DNA from 2 places in the Promicromonospora sp. NPDC110617 genome. Region 1 is predicted to be linked to the other one. Evidence: predicted binding sites of a transcription regulator. Region 1 holds the regulator's gene; the other holds the start of a gene.
The links. The regulator HrcA, encoded in region 1, represses chaperone genes, less so after heat shock. The targets are predictions, from matches to a motif close to TTNGCACTCGNNNNNNNCGAGTGCNAA.
Positions count from the first base shown of each region.

Region 2: a site for HrcA is predicted at 1,057-1,083, ahead of groL (chaperonin GroEL). Genes of this name have one in related genera too.

Region 1 is NZ_JBVKBM010000002.1:1,185,483-1,199,917, forward strand. It holds gene ACZ7LE_RS16080 (PhoH family protein) at 1-1,009, opposite strand, end outside; gene ACZ7LE_RS16085 (histidine triad nucleotide-binding protein) at 1,127-1,477, opposite strand; gene ACZ7LE_RS16090 (helix-hairpin-helix domain-containing protein) at 1,723-3,537, shown strand; gene ACZ7LE_RS16095 (OmpA family protein) at 3,534-4,379, shown strand; gene ACZ7LE_RS16100 (16S rRNA (uracil(1498)-N(3))-methyltransferase) at 4,471-5,235, opposite strand; gene dnaJ (molecular chaperone DnaJ) at 5,246-6,367, opposite strand; gene hrcA (heat-inducible transcriptional repressor HrcA) at 6,405-7,424, opposite strand; gene ACZ7LE_RS16115 (hypothetical protein) at 7,813-7,998, shown strand; gene ACZ7LE_RS16120 (ATP-binding protein) at 8,108-10,957, shown strand; gene ACZ7LE_RS16125 (DUF3097 domain-containing protein) at 11,059-11,922, shown strand; gene ACZ7LE_RS16130 (DUF4870 domain-containing protein) at 11,947-12,474, shown strand; gene ACZ7LE_RS16135 (hypothetical protein) at 12,599-13,567, opposite strand; gene ACZ7LE_RS16140 (hypothetical protein) at 13,661-14,435, opposite strand, start outside.
Region 2 is NZ_JBVKBM010000004.1:245,125-250,250, reverse strand. It holds gene groL (chaperonin GroEL) at 1-909, opposite strand, end outside; gene ACZ7LE_RS22935 (phytoene desaturase family protein) at 1,114-2,643, opposite strand; gene ACZ7LE_RS22930 (cold-shock protein) at 2,863-3,066, opposite strand; gene ACZ7LE_RS22925 (LytR C-terminal domain-containing protein) at 3,271-3,921, opposite strand; gene ACZ7LE_RS22920 (DUF3263 domain-containing protein) at 3,964-4,260, opposite strand; gene ACZ7LE_RS22915 (uracil-DNA glycosylase) at 4,373-5,035, opposite strand.

The sequences.
Region 1 (14,435 bases):
GGCGGCCCGGACGGCGGTCGTCCGTGAGCACGTCCCACCGCGCGTACGCGTCGATGATGTCGCTGACCAGGCGGTGCCGCACGACGTCGGACGACGTCAGGCGGCAGAACTCGACGTCGTCGACGCCCAGCAGGATGTCCTCCACGACGCGGAGCCCGGAGGTGGTGCCGCCGGGCAGGTCGACCTGCGTGGCGTCGCCGGTGATCACCATCTTGGAGCCGAAGCCGAGACGGGTCAGGAACATCTTCATCTGCTCGGTCGAGGTGTTCTGCGCCTCGTCGAGCACGATGAACGAGTCGTTGAGCGAGCGGCCGCGCATGTAGGCCAGCGGCGCCACCTCGATGGTGCCCGCCTCGATGAGCTTGGGCACCTGCTCGGGGTCGACCATGTCGTGCAGCGCGTCGTACAGCGGGCGCAGGTAGGGGTCGATCTTCTCGGACAGCGTGCCGGGCAGGAACCCGAGGCGCTCCCCCGCCTCGACGGCGGGACGCGTCAGGATGATCCGGTTGACCTGCTTGGCCTGCAGCGCCTGGACGGCCTTGGCCATGGCGAGGTACGTCTTGCCGGTACCGGCCGGGCCGATGCCGAAGGTGATGGTGTTGGTGTCGATCGCGTCCACGTACGCCTTCTGCCCCACCGTCTTGGGCCGGATGGTGCGGCCCCGGTTGGACAGGATGTTGAACGTGAGCACCTCGGCGGGGCGCGACGCCGACGCGTCGCTCAGCATCGCCACGGAACGCTTGACGACCTCGGGCGTGAGCTGGGTGCCCGCCTCGACGACCTCGATCAGCTCGTCGAGCAGCTGGGTGACCAGGGCCACGTCGCCCGCCGGTCCGTTCACCGCTATCTCGTTGCCACGGGCGTGGACGTCGACGCCGGGAAAACCCTCCTCGACGGCCCGCAGCACCGAGTCCCGGCTCCCGAGGAGCGCGACCGTCGGGATGTGGGCCGGGACGACGATCTTGTGCTCGATCCGGGTCTGGGACTGTGTGCTGGGCGTAGTTGTCATGAGCCGGTCCCGCGGGACCGATCCGCTCCTTCACGCGGTAGGGATGACGACAGTGCTCATCCTATCGACCCGTCAGGGTCACGCCACGGTCTTTCCTGCTCCCGGTCGAGGCGAAGTTCAGGCGAAGCCGGGCAGCTCGCCGCCGGCGAGCAGGTGGGCGTGGACGTGGAAGACGGTCTGGCCCGCCTTGGGCCCGGTGTTGAAGATCAGGCGGTACTGGCCGTCGGCGAGCTCGCTCGCCACGCCGTCCGCCAGCGCGATCACGCCCGCCAGGCCCTCGGGGTCGGACGCCGCGAACGCGGGGACGTCCGGGTAGTGCTCCCGGGGGACCACGAGGACGTGCACCGGCGCCTTGGGCGCGATGTCCCGGAAGGCGATGGCGGTGTCCGACGAATCGACGAGATCCGCGGGGATGTCCCCCGCGACGATCTTGCAGAAGAGGCAGTCCGGGCTGTCGGTACTCGTCATGTCGGCAGGCTACCGGCGGTCGTGCGCACGCCGCGCCCGCAGGCGGCGGCGACGCCTCGGGCGGGGGCACACCAGGATTTCCCATTCCGTTACATGGTTCGAAATGCCTGGGTGAAGGCGGTGTGGGAGAGTTTGCGGCGTTCGATGGAGATTGGCGTACTGAGACACCTTTTCGGTGTCGTCCAACCTCGCAGGTCCCGTCGGTCGCCCCTCACACCACACACCGCAGTCACCTGGAGGTTCGCGTGGGTTGGTTCATCGCCCAATCGCTCGCATTCATCATCATCGCGGCCCTGATCGGCCTCGCGATCGGCATCTGGATCGGCTGGCTCGTCTGGGGCCGCCGCGCCAAGGGCAAGCACACCGCCGAGAAGGCGGAGGCGACCACGCGGACCGCTGCCGCGACGAAGGCCGAGCCGGACACCGCCGAGGTGGTCCCCGCGCTCGCCGTCGCCGGTGCCGCCGCGACCGACGCCGCCGGCGACGCACGGCAGGACGCGGAGACCGCCGCCGCCACGGACACCGTGCTGCCCGTGACCGACGAGGCCGTGGGGGCGGGTGCGGGTTCGGATGCCGACCGCACGGCCGACGGCGCGCAGGAAGGTGCCGCGCAGGACCAGAAGGGCGACGAGCCGACCGACGAGCAGGGCGAGGACAAGCCCGCCGACACCGCGCACGACGTCGAGGCCGCCGGGTCCGACGTCGTCGCCGAGGCCGAGGCCGTGGCGCGCGCCGCCGCCGAGGCGGACGCCGCCGCCAAGGCGGCCGCACTGGCCGAGGCCGACACCCCGACCGAGACCGCCGTCGACACCGCTGCCGAGACCCCGGACGACCTGCAGCGGATCGAGGGCGTCGGGCCGAAGATCGCCGCCGCGCTGGCGGCCGCCGGCTACCCCACGTACGCGAAGATCGCGGGCGCGACCGAGGACGAGCTGCGCCAGGCCGTCGCCGGCCAGGGCATCAAGTTCGCGCCGGCGGCCAGCAGCTGGGCCGACCAGGCGCAGTACCTCGTCGACAACGACGCCGCGGGCCTGGAGGAGTACCAGGACTACCTCGTGGGCGGTCAGGAGCGACGCGCGAAGTTCAACGAGAACGTGGACTACACGGACGTCGACGAGGTCGAGGGCGCCGAGGCCAAGGCCGCCGCGCTCGCCGCGGACGAGGCCGCCGCGGCAGCAGCGGAGGCCACGCCCGAGCCCGAGTCCGAGCCCGAGCCCGAGCCCGAGCCGCAGGACCTCCAGCGCATCGAGGGCATCGGGCCCAAGATCGAGACCGCCCTCAAGGCCGCCGGCTACACCACGTACGCCAAGGTCGCGGGCGCGAGCGAGGACGAGCTGCGCGAGGCGCTGACCGCGAGCGGCATCACCTTCGCCCCGGCCGCCACGAGCTGGGCCGACCAGGCGCAGTACCTGGTGGACGGCGACGAGGACGGCCTGCGCGAGTACCAGGACTACCTGATCGGCGGGCAGGACCGCGCCTCGAAGTTCAAGGAGAACGTCGACTACGCCGACGTCGACGAGATCGAGGGTGCCGAGGCCAAGGCCGCAGCGATCGCCGAGGACGAGGCGGAGGCCGCCGCGGCCCCGGAGCCGGAGGCCGAGCCCGCGGTCGCCGCCGAGACCGAGCCGGCCGCCGCCGTCGAGCCCGAGCCCGAGCCCGAGCCGCAGGACCTGCAGCGCATCGAGGGCATCGGGCCCAAGATCGAGTCCACCCTCAAGGCCGCGGGCTACGCGACGTACGCGAAGATCGCGGGCGCGACCGAGGACGAGCTGCGCGAGGCGCTCGCCACGGGCGGCATCACGTTCGCCCCGGCCGCCACGAGCTGGGCCGACCAGGCCCAGTACCTGGCCGACGGCGACGAGGACGGCCTGCAGGAGTTCCAGGACTACCTGATCGGCGGCCAGGACCGCCGGGCCCGGTTCAAGGAGAACGTCGACTACACCGACGTCGACGAGATCGAGGGTGCCGAGGCCAAGGCCGCAGCGATCGCCGAGGACGAGGCCAAGGCCGCCGCCACCGACGGTGACGCCGAGCCCACGCAGTCCGAGGTGAAGGCATGAACCTGAAGGTCGTCCTGCCCCCGGTGGTCATCGTGGTCCTCGGGATGGGCGCCCTGTCGGGCGTCCAGAACACGGGCTTCCGCGAGCACATCGAGTCCACGCTGACGGAGAGCGCGCAGGGGGCCCTCTCCGCGGCGGGGCTCGACGGGGTGGACGTCACGTTCGTGGGGCGCGACGCCGACGTGACCGCGCCGACCGACGCCGAGGCGCTGGCGGCCGCCGACGTCGTCGGCGGGGTCGAGGGCGTCCGGGCCGCCGCGGCCTACGGCCCGGACGGGCTGGTCTCCGCCGAGGACGGTGCGGCGGAGGCCGCCGCTGCGGAGGCCGAGTCCGAGTCCGAGTCCGCGACGGAGGACCCCGCCACGGAGGTGGAGGACGAGGCGACGGCGTCGCCTGAGCCGACCACGACGCCGTCGGGCAGCGGGACGGCCAAGGACGACCAGGCCGGGGACGACGAGCCCGAGCGCGAGCCGACCCGCGAGGAGCGGGAGAAGGCGCAGGAGGACCTCGTCGAGATCCCGAACATCACGTTCGTCACGGACAGCGCGCGGCTGACCAAGGACGGCCGCAAGGTCGTGAAGGAGGCCGCCGAGGTGCTCGCGGAGCACCTGGAGGTCGAGGTCCGCGTCGAGGGGCACACCGACTCGGTGGGTACCGAGGCGCACAACCAGCGGCTGAGCGAGCGTCGGGCGGAGGCCGTGGTCGACGAGCTCGTGGAGCTGGGCGTGGACCGCGACCGGCTGACGTGGAAGGGCTTCGGCGAGTCCGACCCGCTGGTCGTCCCGCGCACGTTCGCGGACCTGGAGAAGAACCGCCGCGTGGAGTTCGACGTCACCAACTGACCCCACCACCTCGTTGAGTGCTGGGTATTTGTTGCTCTGAAGCCTTCAGAGCAACAAATACCCAGCACTCAACGGTTACGCGGGGCGGGGGTTACCAGCGGCCCAGGCGGTCGCTGAGGAGGGCTATCGCGATCGGGCCGGCCGTCGACGTGCGGAGCACGTGCGGACCCAGGCGGGCCGTGACCGCACCCGCCTCCGTGAGCAGGGCGACCTCGGCCTCCGAGATCCCGCCCTCGGGTCCGACGACGAGGAGCAGGGCGCCGGCGTCGGGCAGCGGGACCGCCGACAGGCCCGTCGTCGCCTCCTCGTGCAGCACCACCACGGCGCCGCCGGCGGCGACCACGTCGCGGGTGCGGACCGCGAGCTGCTTGGTGCTCAGGGACACGTCGACGTCGGGGATCCGCGCCCGGCGGGCCTGCTTCGTGGCCGCCCGCACGGTACTGACCCAGCGGGCCCGCGACTTCGCGGCGCGGTCCCCGCGCCACACCACGACGGACCGCTCGGCCTGCCACGGGATGATCGCGTCCACCCCGGTCTCCGTGGCGGCCTCGATCGCCATCTCGTCGCGGTCGCCCTTGGCGAGGGCCTGGACGAGCGTCACGACGACGTCGGGCACGGGCTCGACGACGGTCTGCTCGACGCGCAGGTGCACCTCGGCGCCGTGCACGGCCTCGACGACGGTCCGCAGGCGAACGCCCGCGCCGTCGACCACGTCGATGTGCTCCCCCGGCCCGCGCCGCTGGACCACGCCGGCGTGCCGGCCCTCGGCGCCGTCGAGCACGTACAGCGCACCCGCGCCGTACTCGGACAGCGGGTGGGCGGCGGACGCCTCGGCGAGAAAGACTGGCGCGCTCATCGGTGCGCGGTCAGCGCCCGCTGAGCTTGTCGCGCAGGCGCGAGAAGACGCCGCCCTGGACCGTCGCGAGCCGCGGCTCGGGCCGCTCCTCGCCGCGCAGCGCCGCGAGCTGCTGCATCAGCGCGGTCTGCTCCTCGTCGAGGCTCGTGGGGACCTGGACCTCGATGTGCACGTTGAGGTCACCGCGCCCGTTGGAGTGCAGGTGCCCCACGCCGAGGCCCTTGAGCGTCATGACCTGACCGGGCTGCGTGCCCGGGCGCAGGTCGATCTCCTGGAGGCCGTCCAGCGTGTCGAGCTCGAGCACGGTGCCGAGGGCGGCCGCCGTCATCGGCACCTGGAGGGTGCAGTGCAGCTCGTCGCCGCGCCGCACGAACGTGTCGTGCGCGCGCTCTCGGATCTCCACGTACAGGTCGCCCGCGGGGCCGCCGCCGGGGCCCACCTCGCCCTGCGCGGAGAGCTTGATGCGCGTGCCGGTGTCGACGCCCGCGGGGACGTTGACCGCGACGGTGCGCCGCGAGCGCACGCGGCCCTCGCCCGAGCAGTCGGTGCAGGGCTCGGGGATCACGGTGCCGAAGCCGCCGCAGGCGGAGCACGGCTGGTTGGTCATGACCTGGCCGAGGAACGAGCGGGCGACGCGCTGCACGGAGCCGCGGCCCTGGCAGACGTCGCAGGTGCGGGCGTGGGTACCCGGCCGCGCGCCGTCGCCGCCGCAGGTGTTGCAGACCACCGCGGTGTCGACCTGGATCTCGCGCTTGGCGCCGAACACGGCCTCCGCGAGGTCGAGGTCGAGGCGCACGAGCGCGTCGTTGCCGCGGCGCGCGCGGGGAACCGGGCCGGTCGGCTGCCCGCCGCCGAAGAAGGTCTCGAAGATGTCCTGGAACCCGAACCCGGCGCCGAACCCGCCGCTCGCGCCGCCGCCGGGCGACGTCGGGTCGACGCCCATGTCGTACTGCTGGCGCTTGTCGGGGTTGGACAGCACCTCGTACGCGCGCGCGACGTCCTTGAACCGGTCCTCGCCCGCGTCGCCGGCCACGTCCGGGTGCAGCTCGCGGGCCAGCTTGCGGTATGCCTTCTTGATCTGCTCGGGCGAGGCGTCGCGCGGAACACCGAGAATCTCGTAGTAGTCGGTCACAGGTCTCTCTTTGTGGGGAGGATTGTGGAAGTTCGGGTCAGCCGGGCAGCACTCGCGACAGGTAGCGCGCGACGGCGCGGACCGCGGCGATGGTGCCCGGATAGTCCATACGGGTGGGGCCGATCGAGCTCAGGATCGCGACGGTGTCGCCGTCGGACGAGCCGTAGCCGGACGTGACGACGGAGGTCTCCGCCAGCCCCGCCAGCCGGTTCTCGTGCCCGATGCTCACCGCCACCTTGGCGTCGTCGGTCATGTCGGTGAGGAGGCCGAGCAGGACGACCTGCTCCTCGAGCGCCTCCAGGACGGGCCGCAGGCCCTGCTCGAAACGCATGCCGGTACGTGCCAGGTTGGCCTGGCCGGTCAGCACGATCCGCTCCTCGCTCTCCTCGGCGAGCGCGGCGGTGACCACCTCGGCCACGGCCGTCGCCAGCGGGCGGTGCTCGGCCGGCATCGCCTCGGCGACCCCGGCGAACGCGTCACCGAGGTCGGCGAGCCGGCGGCCGGCGGTCGCCGCGTTCAGGCGGGCGCGCAGCTCGCCGAGCGTGCCGTCGTCCAGGTCGACCGGAACGTCGAGGAAGCGCTGCTCCACCCGTCCGGTGTCCGTGATGACGACGACGAGGAGCCGCCCCTCGGCCGTCGGCACGAGCTCCAGGTGTCGCAGCCCGGACCGGCGCAGCGACGGGTACTGGACCACGGCGACCTGGCCGGTGAGCTGGGCGATGAGCCGCCCGGCGCGGGCCACGACGTCGTCCAGGTCGACCGCCTCGGACAGGAAGGTCTCGATGGCCCGCTTCTGCGGGACGGTCAGCGGCCGGACCTCCGCGAGCTGGTCCACGAAGAGGCGATACCCCTTGTCGGTGGGGATGCGCCCCGCCGAGGTGTGCGGCTGGGCGATGAGCCCGGCCTCCTCCAGGGCGGCCATGTCGTTGCGGACCGTGGCCGGGGAGACGCCGAGCTGGTGGCGCTCCGTGAGGATGCGCGAACCGACGGGCTCCCGTGTGCGGACATAGTCCTCCACGATGGCCCGCAGGACATCGAGTCTGCGTTCCTCGCTCACCGCGCTCACCTCCGTCCCCAGGTAGAACGTCCGGGACGTGCACCCGGGTTCCGGCCCGCTCACCGACACTGCCTTCCAGCACTCTCACCGACCGAGTGCCAATCCTACGCGGCACGCGCCACCCGCCGGGTCGCCGACCCGCCGCACGCCGCGCGCACCCGGTCCGGCCGAGCCGTCCCGCCCCGGCGAACACGCGGCTGACCTGCATGTCCTACCGTTCGCCGAGGGCTGAGCACCGAGCATAGGGCGATGCCTTAGGCGCGCCCACCCCGCCCCGCGAACCGACGGGGAAAGATGCGGCGGCCGCCCGATCCGCGCGACGTACCTCACAGACGAACCTGGAATCACTGCCGGCGAGGGGCCGGCGGTGACACCGGGAGGAACCACCATGTTCGGTTTTTCGGACTACGCCGAGTACCGCCGCAACGAGCAGGAGCTCGACCAGCGCAACGAGCGGGTCCGCGTGGCCCGGGAGCAGAAGGACGCGGCCCGCCGTCAGGCCGCCGCGCCGCGCACCGCCGAGCGCGGTGCCCGGGCCGAGGCGGCCGACGCCGTCCGGCCGCGCGTCGCCTGATCCCGCAGGGAGGGCGACCGTGCCGGGCAGCGGGCAGGCCCGCGGAAGCGGCGGGCAGGCCGACGAAAAGAAACAGAACGACCACGGACCGGCATGGGACGATGAGCCCATGCCGGTCCCCCGTGCCCGCCTGGTGGGCCGAGCCCCCGAGCTCGGCGCGCTCGAGGCCGCTCTCGCAGACGTCCGCTCGGGCGGCAGCCGCACCATGGTGATCGCCGGCGAGGCCGGGATCGGCAAGACCCGCCTGCTCGACGAGCTCACCTCCCGGGCCGACGGCGCCCACGTGATCGTCGGCCAGTGCGCCGACGAGGGCTCCGGGCCGCTCCCGTACGCGGCTCTGGTCGGGCTCCTGAACGGTGTCGTCCGGACCCTGGGCCCCGAAGCCGTCGTCGCCGCGGCCGGCCCCTCGGCGGGCGCCCTGTCCGCCCTCGCTCCCCAGCTCGTCGCGCCGACGCCCGACGCCGGGGCCGACCGCGTCCCCGAGGTGCTCACCGACCTGCTCGCCGGGCTCGCCGGCGAACGCCCCGTCGTGGTGGTGATCGAGGACCTGCACTGGTCCGACGACGTCACGCGCGCCGTCGCCCTCCGCCTCGCCCGCACCGCGCCGCCGGGCCTCCTCCTGCTGCTCACCTACCGCAGCGACGACGTCGGCCGCGCGCACCCCCTGCGTGTCGTCCTCGCCGAGCTCGACCGCGCCCGGCTCACCACCCGCCTCGAGCTGAGGCGCCTGGGCGAGACCGAGGTCCACGAGATGGCGCAGGACCTGCTCGACGTCGGCCTCGACGCAGAGCAGCTGGCCGACCTGGCGGACCGCAGCGAGGGCGTGCCCTTCTACATCGAGGAGCTGGTCGGTTTTCTCGGCACCGACCTGCCCGACTCCCTGCGCGACATCCTGCTGCTGCGCTACTGGAACCTGAGCCAGGAGGCCCGGTCGCTGTGCCGCGTCGTCGCCGCCGCCGGCCCGCGCGTCTGGTACGACGTGCTCGACGACGTCCTGGCGGACCCCGCGACGGGTCCAGGACGGCGCGCCCCGCAGACCGGCGCCGAGGCGGAGGAGACCGTCCGGGAGGCGGTGGAGGCCCAGGTGCTGGTGGTCACCGAGGTGGGGTACGCCTTCCGGCACGCCCTGGTCCAGGAGGCCGTGTACGCCGAGCTGCTGCCCGGCGAACGGCACCGCCTGCACGCCGCCTACGCACGCGCCCTGGAGCTGGCCCTCACCCGGCGCGCCCACTCCGTCGCGAAGCTGTCCCGCATCGCCGACCACTGGTGGCGCGCCGGCATGCTCGACAAGGCGCTCGCGGCGGCCGTCGAGGGGCACCGGACGGCTGCGGACGGCGCGGCGTCGTCCACCGCGGTGGCGCTGGGCGAACGGGCCCTGGAGCTCTGGGACCAGGTGCCCGACCCGGAGCAGGTCGCCGGGCTGTCGCACCACGAGCTGCTGCGCTCGGTCGCCGAGGCGCTGCGCGGCTCGACCCGGACCGCCCGCGCCCTGGACGTGGCCCACCAGGCGGTCGCCGAGTGGCCCGAGGACGACCCGGCCGGCCTCGCCCGGGTGCTCTGCGACACCGCCCTGATCGCGGGGCATGCCGGCTCGGACGAGGGGCCGGCGCTCATCGACCGTGCCCTCGCGCTCGTGGAGCCAGGGCGGGACGACGCCGTGCGTGGCCAGCTGCTGGTCCTGCGGGCCCGCCACGCCATGCTCAACGGCCGGCCCCGCGAGGCGATCGCGGCCGCGACGGCGGCGCACGAGGCCGGGCTCGCGATCGGCAGCGACGAGCTCGTGTCGGTCGCCCTGAACCTGCGGGGCGTGTGCCGCTTCCAGCTCGGCGACACCGGCGGGCTGGCGGAGATCGACGCCGGCCGGGCGGCCGCAGGGCACCACTGGCAGGGGCTGAGCCGGTACTACATCAACGGGTCGGACGTCTTGCTGCTCGCCGGCGACTGGGCCCGGGCTGCCGAGATCGCCCAGGAAGGTGTCGCGGCGGCGCGCCGGTACGGCTCGTCCGAGGGTTCCCGGGTCATGGTCGAGGGCAACCTCGTCGACGCCTGGATCGGACGGGGCGACTGGGCCGAGGCCGCCGTCTGGTACGAGCGGACCGTCCCCCTGATCCACGACAGCGTCTACGCCGCCTATCTCAGCGAGCGCCGGATCTGGCTCATGATGTGGCGGGGCCAGGTGGAGCAGGCGCAGGCCGAGGCGCGCCGCAGGACCCCGAGCTGGGAACGGTTCGGCCGCCTGGAGGAGCAGATCAGGTCGCGCACCAACGTGACCCAAGCGGAGCTCGCGCTGCTGCGCGACGAGCCGGCCGAGGCCCTGGAGCGCATGTCGGTGGTGGTCGGCCCGGACCACGTGGTCAGCCCGGCCTACGACCTGCAGCAGCTCGCCGCCGCGGCGCAGGCGATCGCCCGGCTGCGCGCCGCCGGGCAGGACGTCGACGACGCCCCCTACCGGGCGGCCCTTGCCGAGTGCGCGCACTGGCCGACGTACCCCCTGTGGTCGGCGCTGTTCGAGGCGGAGCTCGGGACCGGCCCCTGGACGACGGTCGCCGACCTGCCCGGTCCCGGACCCGTGCACCTGCGCCCGTACGCGCTGTACCGCGAGGGTGCGCGGCTGCTCGACGCCGCCGACCGGGCCGGGGCCCGGGCGGCGCTCGGCGCGGCGGTCGTGGAGGCGGAGAAGATCGGCGCGGGCCTGGTCGTCCGGCAGGCGCAGGCGCTGATCGACCGCGCGGGACTGGTGGACGGGGCGGCCGGCGCTCCGCCGTCGGGCGCGGGGACGGACGCGCTCACCGCGCGCGAGCGGCAGGTGCTGGCCCTGGTGGCCGAGGGCCTGACGAACGGGCAGATCGCCGAGCGGCTGTTCATCTCGGCCAAGACCGCGTCGGTGCACGTCTCGGCGATCCTCCGGAAGCTCGGTGTCGCCTCGCGCACCGAGGCGGCGCTGCGCGCCACCCGCTGATCCCACCCCGACGCCGTCGAGCACGGGCTGTCTGCGCCCGGTGACACTCCGGGAGCACGGATATCCAGCACTCGACGGGAGGGGCGACCTAGGCTCGCGACGTGGTCGACGAACGGTACGGGTCCGATGTGCTCTCCCCCCAGTTTCCTGGCGCGCAGCGAGGGCGGCGGCCCACGTCGCAGCCCACGCCGGCCGAGCAGGGGCTCGTGGTCGAGGAGGTCGAGACCGGCTGGGTCGGCGCCGTGGTGCGCGTCGAGAAGTCGGGCGGCATGCACGTGGTGGTCCTGGAGGACCGCCGGGGCCGCACCCGCACCTTCCCGCTCGGCCCGGGGTTCTGGGTCGAGGGCAAGCCCGTCGTGCTCACCGCGCCCGTCGTGAACCGCGCCCCCGCGCAGCCCACCCGCACGGCCTCCGGCTCCGTCGCGGTGCACGGCGCCCGGGCGCGCGTCGCCCGGGGCAGCCGCATCTGGGTGGAGGGCAAGCACGACGCCGAGCTCGTGGAGAAGGTCTGGGGCGACGACCTGCGCGTCGAGGGCGTGGTGGTCGAGATGCTCGACGGCGTCGACCATCTCGCCGAGCGCCTTGCCGAGTTCGGGCCCGACGCCGAGCGCCGGGTCGGCGTGCTCGTCGACCACCTGGTGCCTGGGTCGAAGGAGCAGCGGCTCACCGACGAGGCGCTGCGCACGGTCCCCACGGGCACCGTGCTCGTGCTGGGCCACCCCTACGTGGACGTGTGGCAGGCCGTGCGCGCCGAGCGCCTCGGGCTGGAACGCTGGCCCGTCATCGACCGCGGCACCGAGTGGAAGCTGGGCATCCTGCGGTCCCTGGGCTGGCCTGCGGAGACGCAGGCGGACGTCGCCCGCGGCTGGCAGCGGATCCTGGGCACCGTGCGCGACTTCCGGGACCTCGACCCGGCCCTCCTGGGACGCGTCGAAGAACTTATCGATTTCGTGACCATCTCGTAAGGCACAGCCTCTACGGTTGGTCATATGTCCGAAAACCCGCAGGAGCCGCAGGCTCCTCAGCAGCCCGGCCCGGCGCCGCAGCAGCCCGGCCCCGCACCTCAGCAGCCGCAGGACGCCCCGGCCTACGGGACGCCCCAGCCGCAGTCGCCGTACCAGGGTCCGCCGCCGGCGGGTCCGGCCTACAGCCCCGGCTACGGCCCCGGCGTGCCGTACCAGCCCCAGCCGCTCACCCCGTCGGACGAGCGCATGTGGACGGTCTTCGCGCAGGTCGGCGGCATCATCTTCTCCTTCATCCCGCCGCTGGTGATCTGGCTGGTCTTCAAGGACCGCAGCCGGTTCGTGGAGCAGGAGTCGAAGGAGGCCCTGAACTTCCAGATCACCCTGGTCATCGCGCAGATCGCCGCCGCGATCATCACCGCGATCACCTTCGGGATCGGCGGGATCGTGTACCTCGTGTTCATCGCCGCGGTCGTGTTCATCATCCTGGCCGCCGTGGCCAACGGCAAGGGCGCGCCCTACCGCTACCCGGTGAACATCCGCTTCATCAAGTAATCGGCCGTACGCCGGAACGACCATGCACCTGCTGCCAGCTCCGGACTCCGGCTGGCAGCAGGTGCATGGTCGTTCGCGCGTCGGGCCCGAACGCCGTCGGGCGACCGACACCAGGTGAACGCCGTCAGGCGACGGCGGGACCCATCGTGCCCGGGCTTGCCGTCGCCGGGCCGCTGGCGACCGGTCCGCCGGTGAGGCGGCGGAACGCGAAGGCCAGCGCCAGCAGCGACAGCGGGATGGTGACGAACAGGCCGAGCCCGCACACCAGCGCGCCCACGATGTTGATGCCCAGGAGCGCGAGCTCCAGCAGGAACACCGTGCCGAAGTTCTGCCCCACCAGGCGGAACGAGCCCGTCAGCGCGTCCCACGCGTTCAGATTGCGGTCGACCACGTTGTGGTAGGTGAACGGCGCGAAGATCGCCAGGGCGATGAGGCCCAGGCCGCACAGCAGTGCACCCACGAAGCCGGCGACCAGCAGCAGGAGCGCCGTCAGGATGATCATCGGGTAGCTGTTGACCTTGAAGAGCGTGCCCCAGGTCGCCTTCTCGCCGGACACCTCACGCAGGGCCGCGTTGATCCCGAGGGCGCCGAGGATCGAGTTGACGATTCCACCGACCAGCCCGAGCAGCGAGCTGCCGAAGGACACGCCGACTGCGGTGCCCGTGCTGATGTCGCCGCGGCTCGCTGCCTCGCTGATCTCCTGGTAGTCGCCGAAGTTGCCGGCGTTGAAGATGGCACCCACGGCGAACGAGAGCAGGATGAAGAGCACCCAGAAGAGCCAGTTCCCCGTGAAGCGGCTCCACCCGAAGCTCAGCGCCTCGCCGACGGCGAACGGCGCGGCCGACTGCGTGCCGTAGGGCGCGCTGGGGCCCCCGTAGGCCGGCGGCTGCCCCGCCGCGCCGTAGGCCGGAGGCTCGGTGCCGCCGCCGTAGGGCGGCTGCTGGCCGGCACCGTAGGGCGACTGCTGACCGGCGCCGTACGGCGGCGGCTGCGCGGGCCCGCCCGGCTGCGTCGGCCCGCCGGCCGGGTTCTGCGGCGGCGTCGGACCGCCGGCTCCCGGCTCGTACGGGTTCTGCGGAGTGTTCTCGGTCATGTGTGTCCCCTTTTCACTGTTCAGTGATCCGAAGCCACCTTCACCTTTTCTCCGCAAATTCGCATGTGCAACCGCGGAGTTGTTACCCGCAGGTCAGGACCGGACCGGCTCCCCGGTCCACCGCTGGACGAGACAGGCCCCCACCAGCAGCATCGCCGGAGCGACCACCACCAGGCCGATCCCGCACGTGAAGACCGACGCGACGGCCAGGCCGGCGAAGATCCCGAAGAACGCGAGCGCGGCGCCGAGGTGGGACAGCACCAGCCCGACGCCGCTGCCGAGCGCCCGGCCGAAGCCGACGCCCCTGAGCAGCAGGAAGGGCACCGGGAGCAGCAGCAGCGTGCAGACGAGCTGGATCGAGCCGCCGACCACCGGGACGACGGTGCTGACGAACCCGATCACCCCCGCGAGCAGCGCGTACGCGACCAGGCCGCCGAACCCGCGCAGCAGGAAGAAGTCCCGGAACCGGACCCTGCGGGTCCGGGTCGCGGCGAGGGCGCCCGCGTACAGGAGGGCCTGCAGCAGGAAGCTGATCGCGGTGCCCGCCGCGCCCAGCGCCTTGGCCTCGAACGACTGCCCCGCGGTCAGCGCGGCGTCGAGCGCCACCGGATCGGTGGAGCTCGACAGGGCGTCCATGGTGGACGGGCTGAACAGAAGGACGACCGCGATCTGCGCGACGCCGAGCGCGAGGCTCATCAGCACCCAGATGCCCCAGCTCGCACCGAACGCGCCCCAGGCCCAGCGCCACGCGCCACCGATCGTCGGGGGCACGTCGTCGGGGCTCGGCTCCGGCTCCTGGACCGGCGCGTAGGCCGGGACCTGCTGCTGCGGCGCCTGGTACTGCTGCTGGAACCCGCCGTGCGGGTAC
Region 2 (5,126 bases), on a different contig from region 1:
CACCGTCTCGGTGATGACCTGGCCGCCGGTCAGGATCGCGATGTCCTGCAGCATGGCCTTGCGGCGGTCACCGAAGCCCGGGGCCTTGACGGCGACGGACTTGAAGGTGCCACGGATCTTGTTCAGCACCAGGGTCGCCAGGGCCTCGCCCTCGACGTCCTCGGCGATGATGAGGAGCGACTTGCCCGACTTCATGACCTGGTCGAGCAGCGGCAGCATGTCCTTGACGTTCGAGATCTTCGACTCGACGATCAGGACGTACGGGTCCTCGAGCACGGCCTCCTGGCGCTCGGGGTCCGTCTCGAAGTAGCGGGCCAGGAAGCCCTTGTCGAAGCGCATGCCCTCGGTGAGCTCGAGCTCGAGGCCGAAGGTGTTCGACTCCTCGACGGTGATGACGCCTTCCTTGCCCACCTTGTCGAGGGCCTCGGCGATGAGCTCGCCGATCGCCGGGTCACCGGCCGAGATCGCGGCCGTGGCGGCGATCTCTTCCTTGGTCTCGATCTCCTTGGCGGCGTTCAGCAGCTGCTCGGTGACGGCCTCGGTGGCCTTCTCGATGCCGCGCTTGACGGCGATCGGGTTGGCACCGGCGGCAACGACACGCAGGCCCTCCTTCACGAGCGCCTGGGCGAGCACGGTGGCGGTGGTGGTGCCGTCACCCGCGACGTCGTCCGTCTTCTTGGCGACCTCCTTGACGAGCTCCGCGCCGATCCGCTCGTAGGGGTCCTCGAGCTCGATCTCCTTGGCGATGGAGACACCGTCGTTGGTGATCGTGGGGGCGCCCCACTTCTTGTCCAGAACGACGTTGCGGCCCTTCGGGCCGAGCGTGACCTTCACGGTGTCGGCGAGCTGGTTGAGCCCGCGCTCCATGCTCCGACGAGCAACCTCGTCGAAAGCGATGATCTTGGCCATGGGGATGAATCCTCCGCTGGTGGCTTGTCCAGGCCGGCCGGTGCCCGCGACGGACGGCAACCGCCTCGACGACCATGTCTCGCCGCGGCAGGAGGCCTCACCATTCGACCCTGCTGTCACTCTCCAACGGAGAGTGCTAAGACATTATTGGCACTCGGACCTTGAGAGTGCAAGGCGCGTACACCGCGGGCGAACGCGGGGCGCCTACCCCGGCGCCAGCCCCGGTACGTGGCGGACGTCGAACTCCCGCACCAGCGCCCGGCGCGCGGCGTGCCACCCGCCCATGCCGTGCACGCCCGGGCCCGGCGGGGTCGACGCCGAGCAGAGGTACACCCCCTCGGCGACCTGGTACGGGTCGGGGGCGAGGGTGGGCCGCGCGATCATCTGCCACATGCTCGCGGCGCCCGCGGAGATGTCGCCGCCCGGGTAGTTCTGGTTGTGCCGCTGCATCTGGTCGGCGGGGATGCACCGCGCGCCGACGACGACGTCGCGGAAGCCGGGCGCGAACCGCTCGATCTGCCGTGTGACCGCCTCGGTGACGTCGTGCGTCGAGCCGGCGGGCACGTGGGCGTAGCTCCACAGCGGCCGCGTGGCGCCGCGCACCCGGCCGGGATCGGCGACGCCCGGGTCGCTGAGCAGGACCATCGGGTGGTCGGGATGCACCCCGTGCGCGACGGCGTCCTCCGCGATCACCATCTCCGCGCGCGTCCCGCCCACGTGCACGGTCGACGCCCGCCCGACGTCGGACGCCGCCCAGGGGACCGGGCCCGACAGGACGAAGTCGACCTTGGCGGCAGCGTTGCCGTACCGGAACCTGCGCAGCGCCGCGCGGCGCGGCGCCCGGATCCGGTCCCCCAGGACCCGCAGCACCGTGGTCGGCGTGGTGTCGAAGAGCACGGCTCGGGCGGGCGGAAGATCCGTCCAGTCGTCGACCGGGCGGCCGGTCTCGACGGTGCCGCCGTGCGCCCGGAGGTCACGGACCAGGGCGTCGGTGATGGCCTGCGAACCACCCACCGGGATGGCCCAGCCGCCGTCGGCGTGCGCGAGGGCGGCGAGGAGCAGCGCCGTACCCGCCCCAGCGTAGGACGGGAGCGGCGTGATGGCGTGCGCCGCGACGCCGGTGAGCAGGGCCTTCGCCTCCTCGGTGAGGAACCGCCGCTCCCAGCGCGGGCCGCCCTGCTCGAGGAGCGCCGCACCGAACCGCAGGCCCGGCCGGACCAGGGAGGCCAGGCCCCAGGTCTCCGACGCGTGCGCGCCGTGGTCGCGCACGCCCTCCAGCATGCCGCGCACGGTCCGCTTGTCCCCCAGCGCGAGCGCGGTCACCTGCCGCCAGCTCTCGGCGAGCGGGCCGAGCAGGTCACGCCAGGCGTCGCCGTCGGGCCCGAGGCCGCCGGCGGTCCGGGCCAGGTCGCGCCACGCGACGCCCGCGCGATCGGCGGCGAGCGGCTGGGCGTAGGCGACCTCGGGCGCGAGGAGCTCGACGCCGTGCGCCGGCAGGTCGAAGGCCCGGAAGAACGGCGAGGCCCAGGCCATGGGGTGCACGGCGGAGCAGAGGTCGAAGAGCAGGTCGTCGTCGAGCTCGGGAACGGGGAGCGTGCGCGCGCCGCCGCCGATCGTCGGCTGCGCCTCCAGCACCCGGACGCCCAGGCCCGCGCGGGCGAGCGTCACCGCGGCCGCCAGGCCGTTCGGCCCGGAGCCCACCACCACCGCGTCGAGGAGCGTCACGCCCCCCATCGAATCACGGGTGCTCGCCGGGCAGGGGGCGCCGGGCGGGAACCAGGGCGAGCAGCCGCGGTACGGGGCGGCTGCTCGGTGGCGTCGGGCATCGTCGTCCGACAGGGTGCGATACCGGTCGTCGTCGACCGTCCAGTGCGGACGCCGGGGTCTGGGTCCCAGCATCCTCGGGGGGCGGCGGGCGACGGGTGGGCCTTTCCCACCCGTCGTCCCATCGAATCAGAGTGGACGAACCTGCTCTGCCTGCGGACCCTTCTGTCCCTGCCCCACCTCGTACTCGACTTCCTGACCCTCGTCGAGGGACCGGTAGCCGTCACTCTGGATCGCACTGTAGTGAACAAAAAGGTCCTGGCCGCCGGCAGTCGGGGTGATGAAGCCATACCCCTTCTCGGCGTTGAACCACTTGACGGTGCCCTGGGCCATGCGTAGTTCTCCTTGTACCTCTGCACGGGCCACTCGGTCGACCCGTGGTGGTTCGAGCGTAGTGGTCCGTCTCACACCAGGGAAGCCTCAATGCCCGGTATGCGGCATTAAGCGCATGGCGAACGCCCAGGTCAGGGGCCTGCAAACGGCCACTTGTCAAGGAATATCAACATGGTGGTACGGGCTGGTAAACCTAGCCGAGGGTCAGCCCATCGTCGAGGGCCGGGTCACGACGGCGACCCACACGGCCTCGGGCGAGTCCGAAACGGCCTGTGACTCGACCATGTTGGCCTCCGGGATGCCGAGCAGCGCCGCGATGTAGGCGGCCGTCTCCGCACGGGTGGAGCCGTAGAGAACGGTGTTCTCCGTGTAGGTCGCACCGTCCGGGGTCTGCGGCTCCTCGCGCAGCGCCGCGCCGGCCACGTCCTGGCCCATCAGGTACTCGGCGGTCTCGCCGGCGAGCCCCTGCTCCTGGCCGACGTTGTACACGGCCACGCTGGCGGTCAGGTCCGCGCCGGCCTTCAGCGCCGCGGGGTCGGCAGCGCCGCCGGTCTCCGCGGACGGCTCACCGCTGGGTTCGCCCGACGGCTCGCCGGACGGTTCACCCGAGGCGGACGGCGAGGCGGGCGCCGAGGCCGAGGTCGACGGGTCGCCCGACGCCTCCGCCGGTTCGCCGTCGCCGGAGAGCAGGGTGATGCCGCCCCACGCCACGGCGGCGCAGACTACGGCGACCAGCAGGAACGGCCAGGCCGAGCTCCAACCGCTGCGCGGTGCACGGTGCACACCCACTGGTGCGCCCCCGGGGACGGCGACGTCGAACTCGTCGGGCGGGTAGGGGTAGCCACTCTTCGTCACGGCAGAGAGAGTAGCGGGTTGTTGTGACGGATCGGTGCCTTCTCAGTGGTTCTCATCCGCCAGACGACGTGTAGATCGTGCTCTCTGCCGGGTCGACCGGAGCCTGCGCAGCCGCTTGACCAGCATCGGGTCGTGCTCCAGGGCCGCCGGGGAGTCGATGAGCGTATTGAGAACCTGGTAGTAACGCGTGGCCGTCAGGCCGAACAGCTCACGCGCCGCCTCCTCCTTGGCGCCGGCGTACTTCCACCACTGGCGCTCGAACGCGAGGATCTCGCGGTCCCGGTCGGAGAGCCCCTTCTCCGCGCCCGCGACGACGGGGGCCTCGACATGGGCGACCAGCGTCTCGCCGGTCCCCCCGAGGGTCGGAGGAACTGTCCTGTCGTTCACCTGAGTCCTTTTCACGTTGTCTGCACGCCGGCCGTCCGCCGGCGCCAAGGGCGGCCCGCGATCGCTACGGCAGGCGCCAGTCGACCGGCTGGGCGCCCTGCTGCTCCAGGAGCGCGTTGGCCCGCGAGAACGGCTTGGACCCGAAGAAGCCGCTGCGCGCCGACAGCGGCGACGGGTGCGCGCTCTCGACCACCGGGACGTCGCCCAGCCACGCCTTGAGGTTGCGCGCCTTCGCGCCCCACAGGATCGCCACGAGGGGCCCGCCACGGGCCACCAGCGCCCGGATGGCGGCCTCGGTGACCTCCTCCCAGCCCTTGCCCGCGTGCGAGTCCGAGGAGCCGGGGCGGCAGGTCAGCGTCCTGTTCAGCAGCATGACGCCCTGGTCGGCCCACGGCCGGAGGTCACCGTTCGACGGGAGCGGCAGGCCGAGGTCCTCCTGCAGCTCCTTGTAGATGTTGACCAGCGAGCGCGGGACCGGCCGCACGTCCGGCTGCACCGAGAAGGACAGGCCCATGGCGTGCCCCGGCGTCGGGTACGGGTCCTGGCCCACGATCAGCACGCGCACGTCCGCGAGCGGACGCTTGAACGCGGCGAGCACGTTCTCGCCCGCCGGGACGTAGGTGCGCCCCTCGGCGACCTCGTTGCGCAGGAAGTCGCCCATGGCATGGATGCGGGGCTCGACGTCGGCCAGCGCCTCGGCCCAGTCCGGCGCTATGACCTGCGACAACGGGGGCCGGCCAGCGGCAGCGGCGGCGTCGGCAGGGGGTGTCGGGTTCACGGTGGTCTCCACGCTCAGGAGGTTACCGGCACCCTCTGAC